2 regions of the Streptomyces sp. NPDC058401 genome follow, and region 1 is predicted to be linked to the other one. Evidence: riboswitches for the same ligand, from Rfam matches in the RefSeq annotation. Region 1 holds a riboswitch; the other holds the start of a gene.
What was found. A riboswitch is a leader RNA that binds a small molecule or an ion and turns the genes downstream of it on or off. The one in region 1 is predicted to bind S-adenosylmethionine.
Positions count from the first base shown of each region.

Region 2: it holds a riboswitch for S-adenosylmethionine, as region 1 does, so the genes downstream of both, thrC (threonine synthase) here and ACFWNV_RS28790 (aminotransferase class V-fold PLP-dependent enzyme) in region 1, are expected to answer to the same signal.

Region 1 is NZ_JBHXKA010000098.1:13,452-19,769, reverse strand. Features, by position in the region: gene ACFWNV_RS28810 (NYN domain-containing protein) at 1-851, opposite strand, end outside; gene ACFWNV_RS28805 (hypothetical protein) at 892-1,131, opposite strand; gene ACFWNV_RS28800 (rhomboid family intramembrane serine protease) at 1,265-1,999, shown strand; gene ACFWNV_RS28795 (Lrp/AsnC family transcriptional regulator) at 1,996-2,277, shown strand; gene ACFWNV_RS28790 (aminotransferase class V-fold PLP-dependent enzyme) at 2,322-3,707, opposite strand; SAM riboswitch class IV at 3,967-4,083, opposite strand; gene trpD (anthranilate phosphoribosyltransferase) at 4,200-5,264, opposite strand; gene ACFWNV_RS28780 (cytochrome bc complex cytochrome b subunit) at 5,472-6,318, opposite strand, start outside.
Region 2 is NZ_JBHXKA010000109.1:4,100-10,417, forward strand. Features, by position in the region: gene ACFWNV_RS30160 (ubiquitin-like small modifier protein 1) at 158-436, opposite strand; gene thrC (threonine synthase) at 472-1,782, opposite strand; SAM riboswitch class I at 1,800-1,958, opposite strand; gene ACFWNV_RS30170 (glucosyl-3-phosphoglycerate synthase) at 2,155-3,141, shown strand; gene ACFWNV_RS30175 (trehalose-6-phosphate synthase) at 3,231-4,643, shown strand; gene otsB (trehalose-phosphatase) at 4,691-5,545, opposite strand; gene ACFWNV_RS30185 (DUF3263 domain-containing protein) at 5,600-5,851, opposite strand; gene ACFWNV_RS30190 (extracellular solute-binding protein) at 5,950-6,318, opposite strand, start outside.

The DNA of each region.
Region 1 (6,318 bases):
AGCGCGAGCTCCCGGCGCAGTCCCGCGGCCGCGTCCAGCACGGTGTCCAGCAGCAGCCGCAGCCGCATGTCCTCGATGCTGCGCCCCTCGCGGGTGGCCCGGCGCGAGGTCTCCAGTGCCGATTCCACCTCTGCGAGGCGGGACTTGAGCCGCCGGGTCTCGCTCTCCGCGGAGGTCACCTGGGCGGCCGCCTCGGCGCGGATGCCGTCGACCTCCGCGTTGATCTTGCGCAGGGCCGCGTCGCCCCGCTTGACGTCGCTCAGGGCGCTGCGCAGCTTGCGCTGAAGCGATTCCGCTTCCTTGCGCGCCGCATCCAGGTCGGCCCGCACCTGGTCGACACCCGTGCGCTGCAGTTCCCGTACGTGGGCCAGCTCCTCGCGGAGCCGCTCCATCTCGCGGCGGGCCTCCTCGTCGACCCGCTCGGCGTCGGCGCGCTGCGCCTCCTCGCCCGCGGCGGCGACCAGCTTGACCCAGCCGGCCGGCCGCAGCACGTACGCGGCGGCCGCCACGTCCAGCGGATCGGCGGCGGCGGGCGGGGAGCCCGACTCCAGCGCCGAGGCCAGGTCGGCCTGCGCCTCGCGGAGCTTCTCGGCTACCCGGCCCCGGAAGACGGGGTCGCTCTCCACGGCCGTCGCCATGGCGTTGCCCGCGAACTTGGCACGCCTGCTCGGGGTGAAACGGGCGTACTGGCGCAGCTGCGCCGGGAGGTCCGCGACCGTCAGCCCGCCGAAGGCGTCGGAGACGAGTGCGACGACCCGGCGCCGCACGCCTTCCGGCAGCGGGCGGTCGAGCACCTCGGCGGCGTCACCGGCCGATTCGGCCGGCTCAGCGCCGCTTGCTGGCTCCACAATCCGTCACCCCTACCGTCATTCACCTGCGGGCGGGGCTCCTTCAGGAGTCCGCGCCCGGCCTGTCCACGAGCTCGATCTGGTCCACCGCGTTGCACCAGCGGCAGCGCACCGACTCGATGGTCTCATTGACCACCTCGCGCTCTTCGACCTTGGGCTCCCCGGCGAGGTCCAGGTGGACGTACTCCACGACCTTCGACGAACGGGTGACGTCGAAGCGCGTGAGGTTGCCGCACAGGGTGCAGCGCCACCGGGTGGTGTCGGTCGGCAGGGGAACCGTCATCAGGCCGCTCTCTCCTTCTATCGCTCACATGGCGCAAGCGCTCACCCTCCCGTGTCGCCACGGGTGTGCGCGCGTGCGTGCGTAGCTCGTAACCCTACGGCCTGCCGCAGCCGCTGGTGGGCCCGGCTGGGTCATGCTCGGTCGCATGATCGTAAGGTGGCAGGCCGTACGCGAGGCCGCCCGGGGCCCGGTGGTCACCCACGCGCTGATCGCCGGCTGCTGCGTGGTGTTCGTGCTGAGCCCGGCGTCGGGGCTGAACCCGGTCTACGGGACGGGCGATCAGCTGCTCGCCAACGGGACGGCGTACTTCCGGCGCTGGGGCGTGGTCCCGGACGAGCTGTTCACCGGCTCGGGCCGGGCGGCGCTCACCCCCCTCACGGCCCTGTTCGTGCACGGGAGCTGGCTGCACCTGCTGGGCAACATGCTCTTCCTCTACGTCTTCGGGGCGATGACGGAGCGGCGCATGGGCCGGGCCGGGTTCCTCTGCTTCTACGTCTGTACGGGCTACCTGGCCCTGGCCGCGTACGCGGCGGCCTACGCCTCCTCGGACCAGACCCTGGTCGGGGCCTCCGGGGCGATCTCCGCGGTCCTGGGGGCCTTCCTGTACCTGTTTCCCAGGGCGCGGGTGACGAGCCTGTTCCCGTTCCTGTTCTTCGTGCCGCTGCGCTTCCCGGCGTGGATCGTGCTGATGTTCTGGTTCGGCCTCCAGTGGCTGGCGGCCCACCGCGCGGCGAGCGGCCCCGGGGTCGCCTACCTGGCCCACGTCGTGGGCTTCTCGGTGGGCTTCCTCTACGCATGGGCCCGCTACCGGCGTGGGACTAGAGTGGGCCGACCAGTGACTGCCGTCGAGGGAGACAGCCAACCGTGATCACCGCACTCGTGCTCATCAAGACCAGCGTGGACCGGATCCCCGAGATCGCCGAGGCCATCGCCGCGCTGGACAGCGTCAGCGAGGTCTACTCGGTCACGGGCACCTACGACCTCATCGCACTGGTCCGCGTGTCCCGGCACGAGGACCTGGCCGACATCATCCCCGGCCGCATCAGCAAGATCCCGGGCGTGGAGGCCACGGACACCCACGTGGCGTTCCGCACGTACTCCCAGCACGACCTGGAAGCCGCCTTCGCCATCGGCCTCGACGCGTAGGTCCGTTTCAGCCGTCCGGCGTTTGACGACCGACCCGCGGCCTGTCAGACGGCCGGGACGCAGCGGCCCTCTTCGGTGCGGTACTGCCACTTGGCGCCGTCCGCGACGAGCTCCTTGACGGCGCGGACGAAGCGGTCCACGTGCTCGTCGGGGGTGCCGGCACCGAAGCTGACGCGGATCGCGTTGAGCGAGCGCTCCCCCGGGGCCGCCTCCGGAGCTCCGCACTCGCCCTGGGCCTGCGGCTCGCTGCCGAGCAGGGTGCGGACCAGCGGGTGGGCGCAGAACAGGCCGTCGCGGACGCCGATGCCGTACTCGGCGGAGAGCGCGGCCGCGAAGTGCGAGCTGTTCCAGCCGTCGACGACGAAGGAGATGACGCCCACGCGCGGGGCGTCGTCGCCGAAGAGGGACAGGACGCGGACCGCCGGGACCTCGGCGAGGCCTTCGCGGACCTTGTTGATCAGCTGCTGCTCGCGGGCGACGAGGTTCTCGAAGCCGGCCTCGTTCAGCGCCTTGCAGGCGGAGGCGATGGAGTAGACGCCGATGACGTTCGGGGAGCCGGCCTCGTGGCGGGCGGCGGTGGTGTGCCACTCGACGTCCACGCCGCCGTCCTCGCGGCGGGCCACCTTGCGCGAGGCCCCGCCACCGGCGAGGTACGGCTCGGCCTCCTGGAGCCAGTCCGCGCGGCCGGCGAGCACGCCCGAGCCGAAGGGCGCGTAGAGCTTGTGTCCGGAGAAGGCGACCCAGTCCACGTCGAGGTCCTGGACCGAGACGGGGTGGTGCGGGGCCAGCTGGGCGGCGTCCAGGACGATGCGGGCGCCGTGGGCGTGCGCGGCGGCGGCGAGCTCCTTGACGGGCCACAGCTCGCCGGTGACGTTGGAGGCTCCGGTGACGCAGACCAGGGCGGGGCCGTACGGGTCGCGGTCGGCGAGGGCCCGCTCCAGGGTGGCGACGGCCTCGTCCGGGGTGCGGGGGGCGTTGAGGTAGCTGACCTGGGCGTTCGTCCACGGGAGCAGCGAGGCGTGGTGCTCGGTCTCGAAGACGAAGACCTGGCAGTCGGCCGGGAGCACGGCGGCGAGCAGGTTGAGGGAGTCGGTGGTGGACCGGGTGAAGATCACCTGGTCGGAGGGCCGGCAGTCGAGGAACTCGGCGACCGTGACGCGGCTCTGCTCGAACAGGTCGGTGGAGAGCTGCGAGAGGTACCCGGCGCCGCGGTGGACGCTGCCGTAGTACGGGGCGTACGCGGCCACGTCGTCCCAGACCCGCTGCAGCGCCGGGGCGCTGGCCGCGTAGTCGAGGGCGGCGTAGGTGACCTCGCCGCCGGTGACGAGCGGCACGGTGACGTCACGGCCCAGGACGGCCAGCGGCTCGGCACAGGCGGGGTCGACGGCGGCGGCGTTGGCGGTGGCGGCGGCGTTCAGGGTTGCGGACATGGCGGTATCTCCCGGCAGGCAGGTGTGAATGGCTTCGGTGGGCCCGTACGCGGATACGGCGCTGCGGCCGTTCGGGGTACGGGAGTGCCCCGGAGTCGGGGTCGGCCGGCGTACGCAGGTGTACTGCGGGTACGCGGAAGTGACCCTGTTCCGAGGGGTGAAGAAGGGGCGAGTCGCCCTATCGCATTCGCTTGCTCACGGAAAACGCTCCTCAGAAGACCAGGATCCCTGGCCAAGCACCCCGATAAGAGGTGTGAGGGATCCGCGCTTGCCGTAGACCTCACTGCCTACGGCCTGGTCATCACCCGGGGCACCCCGCCACGGAAGGAGGGTTGCCGGACAGCAAGCCGGGGCCTAAACGCTGTCACTCGTGACCTGGAAAGCATCCTGCCACACGATCTTGCGAACGCAAGACCCCGGTCCACATGGCGGACCGGGGTCGTCGCTGGATCTTGGCCGGATCCCGTCGAAACGGGTGCCGAGGCGGAGCCGCTAGGCGTTGCTCGCCGCCACCCAGCGGGCCAGCGCGTCGCGGGCCGCGCCCGAGTCGACCGACTCCGCCGCCCGTACGACGCCGGCCGCGAGCTGCTCCTCCAGGGTGCCGGATCCCGGGTCCAGCGCGACCAGGGCTGCCGCCGAGTTCAGGAGCACCGCGTCGCGCACGGGGCCGGTCTCGCCGGCCAGCAGGCGGCGGGCCACGTCCGCGTTGTACGAGGCGTCCGCGCCGCCGAGGGCGGAGACGTCCACCAGCGGGATGCCGATGTCGCGCGGGTCGAAGGACTGCTCCGCGACCTTGCCGTCGCGGACCCACCAGACCCGGGAGGTCGCCGTGGTGGTGAGCTCGTCGAGCCCGTCGTCACCGCGGAAGACCAGCGCCGAGGAGCCCCGCTCCGCCAGGACGCCCGCGACGATCGGGGCCACCCGTGCGTCGGCCACACCGGTGGCCTGGGCCCGGACCCGCGCCGGGTTGGTGAGCGGGCCGAGGAAGTTGAAGGTGGTGCGGATGCCGAGCTCCCGGCGGGCCGCCGCCACGTGCCGCAGCGCGGGGTGGAACTTGACCGCGAAGCAGAAGGTGATCCCGGCTTCCTCGGCCACCTCCACGACCCGCGCGGGGGTGAGGTCGAGGTTGACGCCCAGCTTCTCCAGGACGTCCGAGGAGCCGCTCGCGGAGGACGCGGCCCGGTTGCCGTGCTTGACCACCTTGGCGCCCGTACCGGCCACCACGACGGCCGACATCGTGGAGATGTTGACCGTCTTGGCCCCGTCGCCGCCGGTGCCGACGATGTCGACCGTCCGGCCCGGCACCTCGATCAGGTTGGCGTGTTCGTACATGGCGCGGACCAGGCCGTTGATCTCGGCCACGGTCTCCCCCTTGGCCCGCAGGGCGACGGCGAAGCCGGCGATCTGGGCGTCGGTGGCCTCCCCGCGCATGATCCGGTCCATGGCCCAGGCCGTGTCGTCGGCGCCGAGGTCACGGCCGGTCAGCAGGGCGTCCAGAAGGCCCGGCCAACCGCGGGCCGCCACGCTGTCGCCGCCTGCCGGGGTCACCAGGTTCATGGTCCGCTCCTGCTGCTCATCGAGGATTCCACGTCGAAAGGGAAGGGGATCAGCCTATCCAGCCCCGGGGACGGCAAAGAGCCCCGTCCAGACACTGGACGGGGCTCTCGCCGTGGCGACACCAGGACTGACCGAAATCAGTCCCTCAAGCAGTCATGCGTACTGCGTGGTTCATAAATGAAGCGTGTGAAGCCGTGTTGCGGGAGATCAGTGGTGGCCGTGGCCACTCTGGATCTCCTTGTACTCCTCGACCGTGGGCTTGGGGATCTGGTTGTTCTCCCCGTAGTAGCCCTTGCTCAGCTTGGCGCGGAGCTTCTCCAGCGGCTTCACCTTGCGCTCGACACCGTTCTCGTCGACCGTGGGGCCGATCTCGGCGGGCTCGTACTGGTCGTACGAGGTGAGCGTGTGCAGCTTGCCCTGCGAGAGCGGCTCGTGGACCTCGACGAACTCACCGTGCGGCAGGCGCTTGATGATGCCGGTCTCGCGACCGTGCAGCACCTTGTCCCGGTCCCGGCGCTGGAGGCCGAGGCAGATCCGCTTGGTGATGACGAAGGCGATGACCGGGCCGACGAAGAACCCGATGCGCGCGAACCAGGTGATCGAGTTGATCGACAGGTGGAAGTACTGCGCGAACATGTCGTTTCCACCGGCGATCAGCAGGATGACGTACCACGTCAGCCATGCCACACCGAAGCCCGTACGGGTCGGGGCGTTGCGCGGGCGGTCCAGGATGTGGTGCTCGCGCTTGTCCCCGGTGACCCAGGACTCGATGAACGGGTACACCGCGATCGTCGCCAGGACCAGCGGGAAGATCGTGAACGGGATGAACACGCCCAGGGCCAGGGTGTGGCCCCACAGGTTGATCTCCCAGCCGGGCATGGCACGGATGAGGCCCTCGGAGAAGCCCATGTACCAGTCGGGCTGCGCACCGGTGGACACGTGGTCCGGGCGGTACGGGCCGAGCGCCCAGATCGGGTTGATCGAGGCGATGCCCGCGATCAGCGCGATGACGCCGAAGACCAGGAAGAAGAAGCCTCCGGCCTTGGCCATGTAG
Region 2 (6,318 bases), on a different contig from region 1:
CGCTCATATGCGGCGGGCAAGAACAGCGGAGGGGACTTCCCCAACCTTACCGCGTCCAATCAAGCAGAATTGCCCCCTCCGTTTATTACCGGAGGGGGCAATTCAGTTTCCGCGCGGTGTTACGAGGCCGGTGTCACGAGGCCGGTGTCACGAGGGCTCAGCAGCCGCCCGCGACGGCCGGGATGATCGAGATGCCGGCGCCGTCCGGAGTGGACGTCTGCAGCCCGCCCTCGAAGCGCACGTCGTCGTCGTTCACGTAGACGTTGACGAAGCGGCGCAGCTTGCCCTGGTCGTCCAGGACGCGCGCGGCGATGCCGGGGTGGCTGGCCTCCAGGGACTGGATGACCTCTTCGAGGGTCGCGCCCTCGGCGGCGACCTCGGCCTGGCCGCCGGTGTAGGTGCGCAGGATGGTGGGGATGCGGACGTTGACGCTCATGGCGCTACTGCCTTTCCGGTGTGCAGGGAGAGAGATCAGGCCAGGTTGGCGGCGCGGAACGCGTCCAGGCTGGGGCGGATGGTGGCGGTCTGGCCACCACCCTCGGCCACCGCCTCCAGGGTCTTGAGGCCGTCACCGGTGTTCAGGATCACGGTGGTCAGCGTGGGGTCGAGCTGGCCGTTCTCGACGAGCTTCTTCGTCACGCCGACGGTCACGCCGCCCGCGGTCTCGGCGAAGATGCCCTCGGTCTGGGCGAGGAGCTTGATGGCCTCGACGACCTGGGTGTCGTTGACGTCCTCGACGTACCCGCCGGTGCGGCGCGCGATGTCCAGGACGTACGGGCCGTCCGCCGGGTTGCCGATGGCCAGCGACTTGGCGATGGTGTTCGGCTTCTGCGGGCGGACCACCTCGTGACCGGCCTTGAAGGCGGTCGAGACGGGGGAGCAGCCCTCGGCCTGGGCGCCGAAGATCTTGTACGGCTTATCCTCGACGAGGCCGAGCTTGATCAGCTCCTGCAGACCCTTGTCGATCTTCGTGAGCTGCGAGCCGGACGCGATCGGGATGACGATCTGGTCGGGCAGCTGCCAGCCGAGCTGCTCGCAGATCTCGTACGCCAGGGTCTTGGAGCCCTCGCCGTAGTACGGGCGCAGGTTGACGTTGACGAAGCCCCAGCCCTCGCCCAGCGGGTCGCCGATGAGCTCGGAGCAGAAGCGGTTGACGTCGTCGTAGTTGCCCTCGATGCCGACCAGGTCGCCACCGTAGACACCGGCCATGACGACCTTGCCCTGCTCCAGGTCGTGCGGGATGAACACGCAGGAGCGGAAGCCGGCACGGGCTGCCGCGGCGCCGACGGCGCCGGCCAGGTTGCCGGTGGAGGAGCAGGAGAGGGTGGTGAAGCCGAAGGCGCGGGCGGCCTCGACGGCGATGGCCACGACGCGGTCCTTGAAGGAGTGCGTCGGGTTGCCGGAGTCGTCCTTCACGTAGAGCTTGCCGGTGACGCCGAGCTCCTTGGCCAGGTTGGCCGCGTCCACGAGCTTGGTGAAGCCGGGGTTCAGGCTCGGCTTGGAGGCCACGTCCGCCGGGACGGGCAGCAGCGGCGCGTAGCGCCAGATGTTGTTCGGGCCGGCCTCGATGGCGGCGCGCAGGGCTTCCGGGTCGCCCAGGGGCAGGTCGTAGGCGACTTCGAGCGGGCCGAAGCACTCGGCGCAGGCGAAGATCGGGCCGAGCTCGAAGCGGGTACCGCACTCACGACAGGAAAGGCCGGTGGCGGGACCGAGATCGACGGAGGTGCCCGAAACGTTGCTTTCAGCGGTTTCGGCAGAGGTTGCGACAGACTGTGCAGCCATGATGGCGAGGCCCTTTCTCCTCATCTTCCCCATGGCGCACTTCGCCATGAGACGGAATTGGCACCTTCCCTAGCCGGGGACCTCGCTGGCGGCGCTGGAATGCGCGATCGCGAGAACCGACTGGAGGGTTGCCGGGGCTTCAACGGGCCGTGTCCCTCTGCCCCTCTGGATGAGCGGTATGGCACCGGCACACGCGCTCTGTGGCGCGCCGGTGCGTTTGTACGCGGGCCCCCCGGCATGCGGCGGGCCATTGCGTTGTTCAAGACTGTAACCGAAGGCCCGGGTGGTTGAGACAGCCGTCCGAACCGCGAGATGGATCACATTTCGGTCCAAACCAGTGAAGAGCCCAGTGATGAACAGGGAGTGCTGAAGGTGCTGGAAGAGGTGGAGCGCTGGTTGGCAGACCGCTCCTGGTCCGCCGCCGACCGACCGCTCGGCCAGCTGCTTTCCGCCAAGCGGGCAGCGGGGACCACGGTGAGCGTGGTGTTGCCGGCGCTGAACGAGGAGGCGACGGTCGGCGAGATCGTCGAGGTGATCCGGCGCGATCTGATCGAGGGCCTGCCGGTGCCGCTGGTGGACGAGCTCGTCGTGATCGACTCGGGTTCCACGGACCGCACCGCGGAGGTCGCGGCCAAGGCCGGGGCCCGGGTGGTGCACCGCGACGAGGTGCTGCCGCGGATCCCGGCGCTGCCCGGCAAGGGCGAGGTGCTGTGGCGCTCGCTGCTGGTCACCACCGGTGACATCGTCTGCTTCATCGACGCCGACCTGCGCGGTTTCTCGTCCTCCTTCGTCTCGGGGATCGTCGGCCCGCTGCTGACGGACCCGGGCGTGCGGTTCGTCAAGGCGATGTACGACCGCCCCTTCGGCCAGGAGTCCGCCGACCCCGCCGACCTGGCCTCCGCCACGGCCCACGGCCAGGGCGGCCGGGTCACGGAGCTGGTGGCCCGCCCCCTGCTCAACCTGCACTGGCCGCTGCTGGCCGGTTTCGTGCAGCCGCTGGGCGGCGAGTACGCCGTACGCCGCGAGCTCCTGGAACGGCTGCCGTTCCCCGTGGGCTACGGGGTGGAGCTGGGCCTGCTGGTGGACGCGCTGCACACGGCCGGGCTGGACGCACTGGCCCAGGTGGACGTGGGCGTCCGGCTGCACCGGCACCAGGACGGGCAGGCCCTGGGCCGGATGGCCGCCGCGATCTACCGCACGGCGCAGGTGCGGCTCTCGCGCGGCCACCTCGTACGCCCCGAGCTGACGCAGTTCGAGCGGGGGCCGGAGGGTTTCGTACCGCACACCTACGCCGTGGACACCGAGGAGCGGCCGCCGATGCGGGACATCGAGGAGTACGCACGGCGCCGCGTGGCGTAACGGCACCCGGCGGTGTGGTCTTCCTCTCGGTCCGGCGGACTCGCAGGCGCCGACGTTTGACCGGAGGCGAGGCGGGCTAGGTTCGCCGCATGGCTTCCCAGGTGCTCGTCGCCGCGAATCGCGGCCCCCTCTCGTACGCCCTCGCCGCGGACGGCACGCTCAGTGCCCGCCGCGGCGGGGGCGGCCTCGTCTCCGGCCTCTCCACCGCCCTCGCGGAACAGCCGGACGCGCTGTGGATCTGCGCGGCGCTGTCGGACGCGGACCGGGAGGCGGTACGGCGGGGGGTCTGCGAGCCCGGCGTACGGATGCTGCCGATCGACCCCGGGGTCTACGACGACGCGTACAACGGCATCGCGAACTCGGTGCTGTGGTTCCTCCACCACCACCTGTACGAGATCCCGCGCGAGCCGGTCTTCGACGCGGAGTTCCGGCGGCTCTGGGGCTCCTACGCCGCGTACAACGAGGCCTTCGCGGCGGCGCTCGCCGAGGAGGCGGCCGAGGGCGCGACCGTCCTGATCCAGGACTACCACCTGGCCCTGGCCCCGGGAATGCTCCGGGAGCTCCGCCCCGACCTGCGGATCGGGCACTTCACGCACACGCCGTGGGCCTCGCCGGAGTTCCTGAAGATGCTCCCGGACGACGTCCGGAGCCAGCTGGTGTCGGGGATGCTCGGGGCGGACCGGCTGGGGTTCCACACCCGGGAGTGGGCGGACAACTTCATCAGCGGCGCGACGACCGACGGCGCGGGATCGGTTCCGGCCGGTCCCGAGCGCGGCGTGCGGCACGGGGACCGGTTCACGCACGTGACCCCGTACCCCCTCGGCGTCGACGGGGACGAGCTGCGGGCGCTCGCGCACCGGCCCGAGGTCGACGACAAGCTGGCGGCGCTGCGGGCGGAGGTCGGCGGGCTGAAGACGATCGTCCGGGTGGACCGGACGGAACTGTCGAAGAACATCCTGCGCGGGCTGCTGGCGTACCGGGAACTGCTGACGGTCCACCCCGAGTGGCGGGAACAGGTGGTCCACCTGGCCTCCGCCTACCCCTCCCGGCAGGACCTGACCGTCTACCGGGAGTACACCGACTCGGTGCGGGAGCTGGCGGCGTCGATCAACACGGAGTTCGGCACGGCCGACTGGCAGCCGGTGCTCGTCTCCGTCGAAGACGACTTCGCGCGGTCACTGGCGGCGTACCGGCTGGCGGACGTGGCGCTGGTCAATCCCGTACGGGACGGGATGAACCTCGTCGCGAAGGAGATCCCCGTGGTCTCGGAGGCGGGGTGCGTGCTGGTGCTGTCCACCGGGGCGGGGGCGTACGAGGAGCTCGGCGCGGATGCGCTGGTGGTGAACCCGTACGACGTCACGGCCACGGCCGAAGCGCTGCACGCGGCCCTGTCCATGCCGGCGGCGGAGCGCGCGGACCGCACGAAGCGCCTGGCAGCGGCGGCCACGGCCCTCCCCCCGACCCAGTGGCTCACGTCCCAACTGGACGCCCTCCACCCCTGACCCCCCGCTGCGCGGGGCCGAGTCCCACAGGGCCGGCCCCAGCCGCGTCAGGAAGGTGTGCCGGTCAGCGCCCCGGCCAGGGTGGACAGGAAGGTGACGACCTCGGGCGGGCCGGACAGGGTGAGGTCCGCGCGGGCGGACAGTTCCGGGACCTCCGAGCCGCTGCAGAGCAGGAGGCCCGGCATGCCCCCGGCACGGAGCTTCTCGACCGCCGAGTACGCCGCGAGGTCACCGAGGTCGTCTCCGGCGTAGAGCACGGCCTCCGCCCCCACCTCCGCGAGGTACTCCGTGAGCGCGACCCCCTTGTCCATCCCGGGCGGCCGCAGCTCCAGTACGGCCCGCCCCGGTTCGACCATCAGGCCGTGCCGGGCCGCGAGCCCCGCCAGCGGCTCCCGCAGGGCCGCGAAGGCCGCTTCGGGGTCCGCGGCGCGGCGGGTGTGGACGGCCAGCGCCTGGCCCTTCTCCTCGATCCAGGTCCCGCGCCACGCGCCGATCGCGTCCAGGAACCCGGGCAGCTCGGCCCGGACGGCCGCCACCCCCGGATGCTCGGCCGGAGCGTGCACGATGCCGCTCACGGCGTCCCAGCGTTCGGCTCCGTAGTGCCCGAGGACCACCAGGTGTTCGAGTCCCGGGACCCCGGCGAAGCCGCCGTAGCGGACGGCGACCCCGGCGGGCCGGCCGGTGACGACCGCGATGGAGCCGACCTCGGGGGCGAGGGCGGCGAGCGCGGGGACGGCTCCGGGGTGGGCCCGTGCCTGGTCGGGGTCGGGAACGATGTCGGCGAGGGTGCCGTCGAAGTCGAGGGCGACGACGGAGCGTCGCGGTACGCGGAGGAGGGCCTCGAGTCCCTCGCGTCCGGCGGTGGTGACGGGCATCGGCAGATCGTGCGGATGGCTCCCCATACGCACGACCCTAACGGCCCTGCCGGGCCACGGCTACGGCGCGGTCCACAGCCGCTACCGCCTCGCCCGCTGGGCCTCGCGGATGCGCCGCAGCCGGTTCACGGTGCCCGGGGCGTGTTCCAGGGCCCTGGGGTCGTCCATCAGCGCGTTGAGCAGCTGGTAGTACCGGACCGGGGGCATCCCCAGTCCTTCCCTTATGGCCCGTTCCTTGGCGCCCGGCCCGGGCCAGGTGCGGCCTTCGTAGGCCAGTACGGCCGCTTCGTCGGGGCTCAGCCCGGCCGGCGGCCTCTCGTCCGCGTCCGTCATACGGCCAGGTTAACGCCGCCCTCCGACAGCGGCCGGTCGGCCGGCGCCGGCCGGCCGCAAGGCTCCGACCGGCTCCGACCGGCTCCGACCGGCTCCCGTCAGCGGGGTTCCGACTTGCGCGCCATCTCCGCGAGGTCCCCGAGGACCTTCTCGGGCTGTCCGCCGGGCTGCACGGCCTTGCCGATGTTCTTCTTGACGTCCTCGCTCACGGCCGCCCAGGACTTCTTGCCCACCGGGTAGAGCCGGGCGTTGGGCAGTGCGTGCAGGAAGGTCTTCAGCTCGGCCGAGGAGGCGCCCGTGGAGGCTTCCATCGCCCGGGAACCGCTGGTGGTGACGGGGAGCAGGTCGTACTTCTCGGTGAAGGCGGTCACGTTCTCCGCCTCGTACAGGAAGTCGAGGAACTTCCCGGACTGCGTCTGGTGGCCGGTCTTGAAGGCCATCACCCAGTCGGCGACGCCCATCGTCGG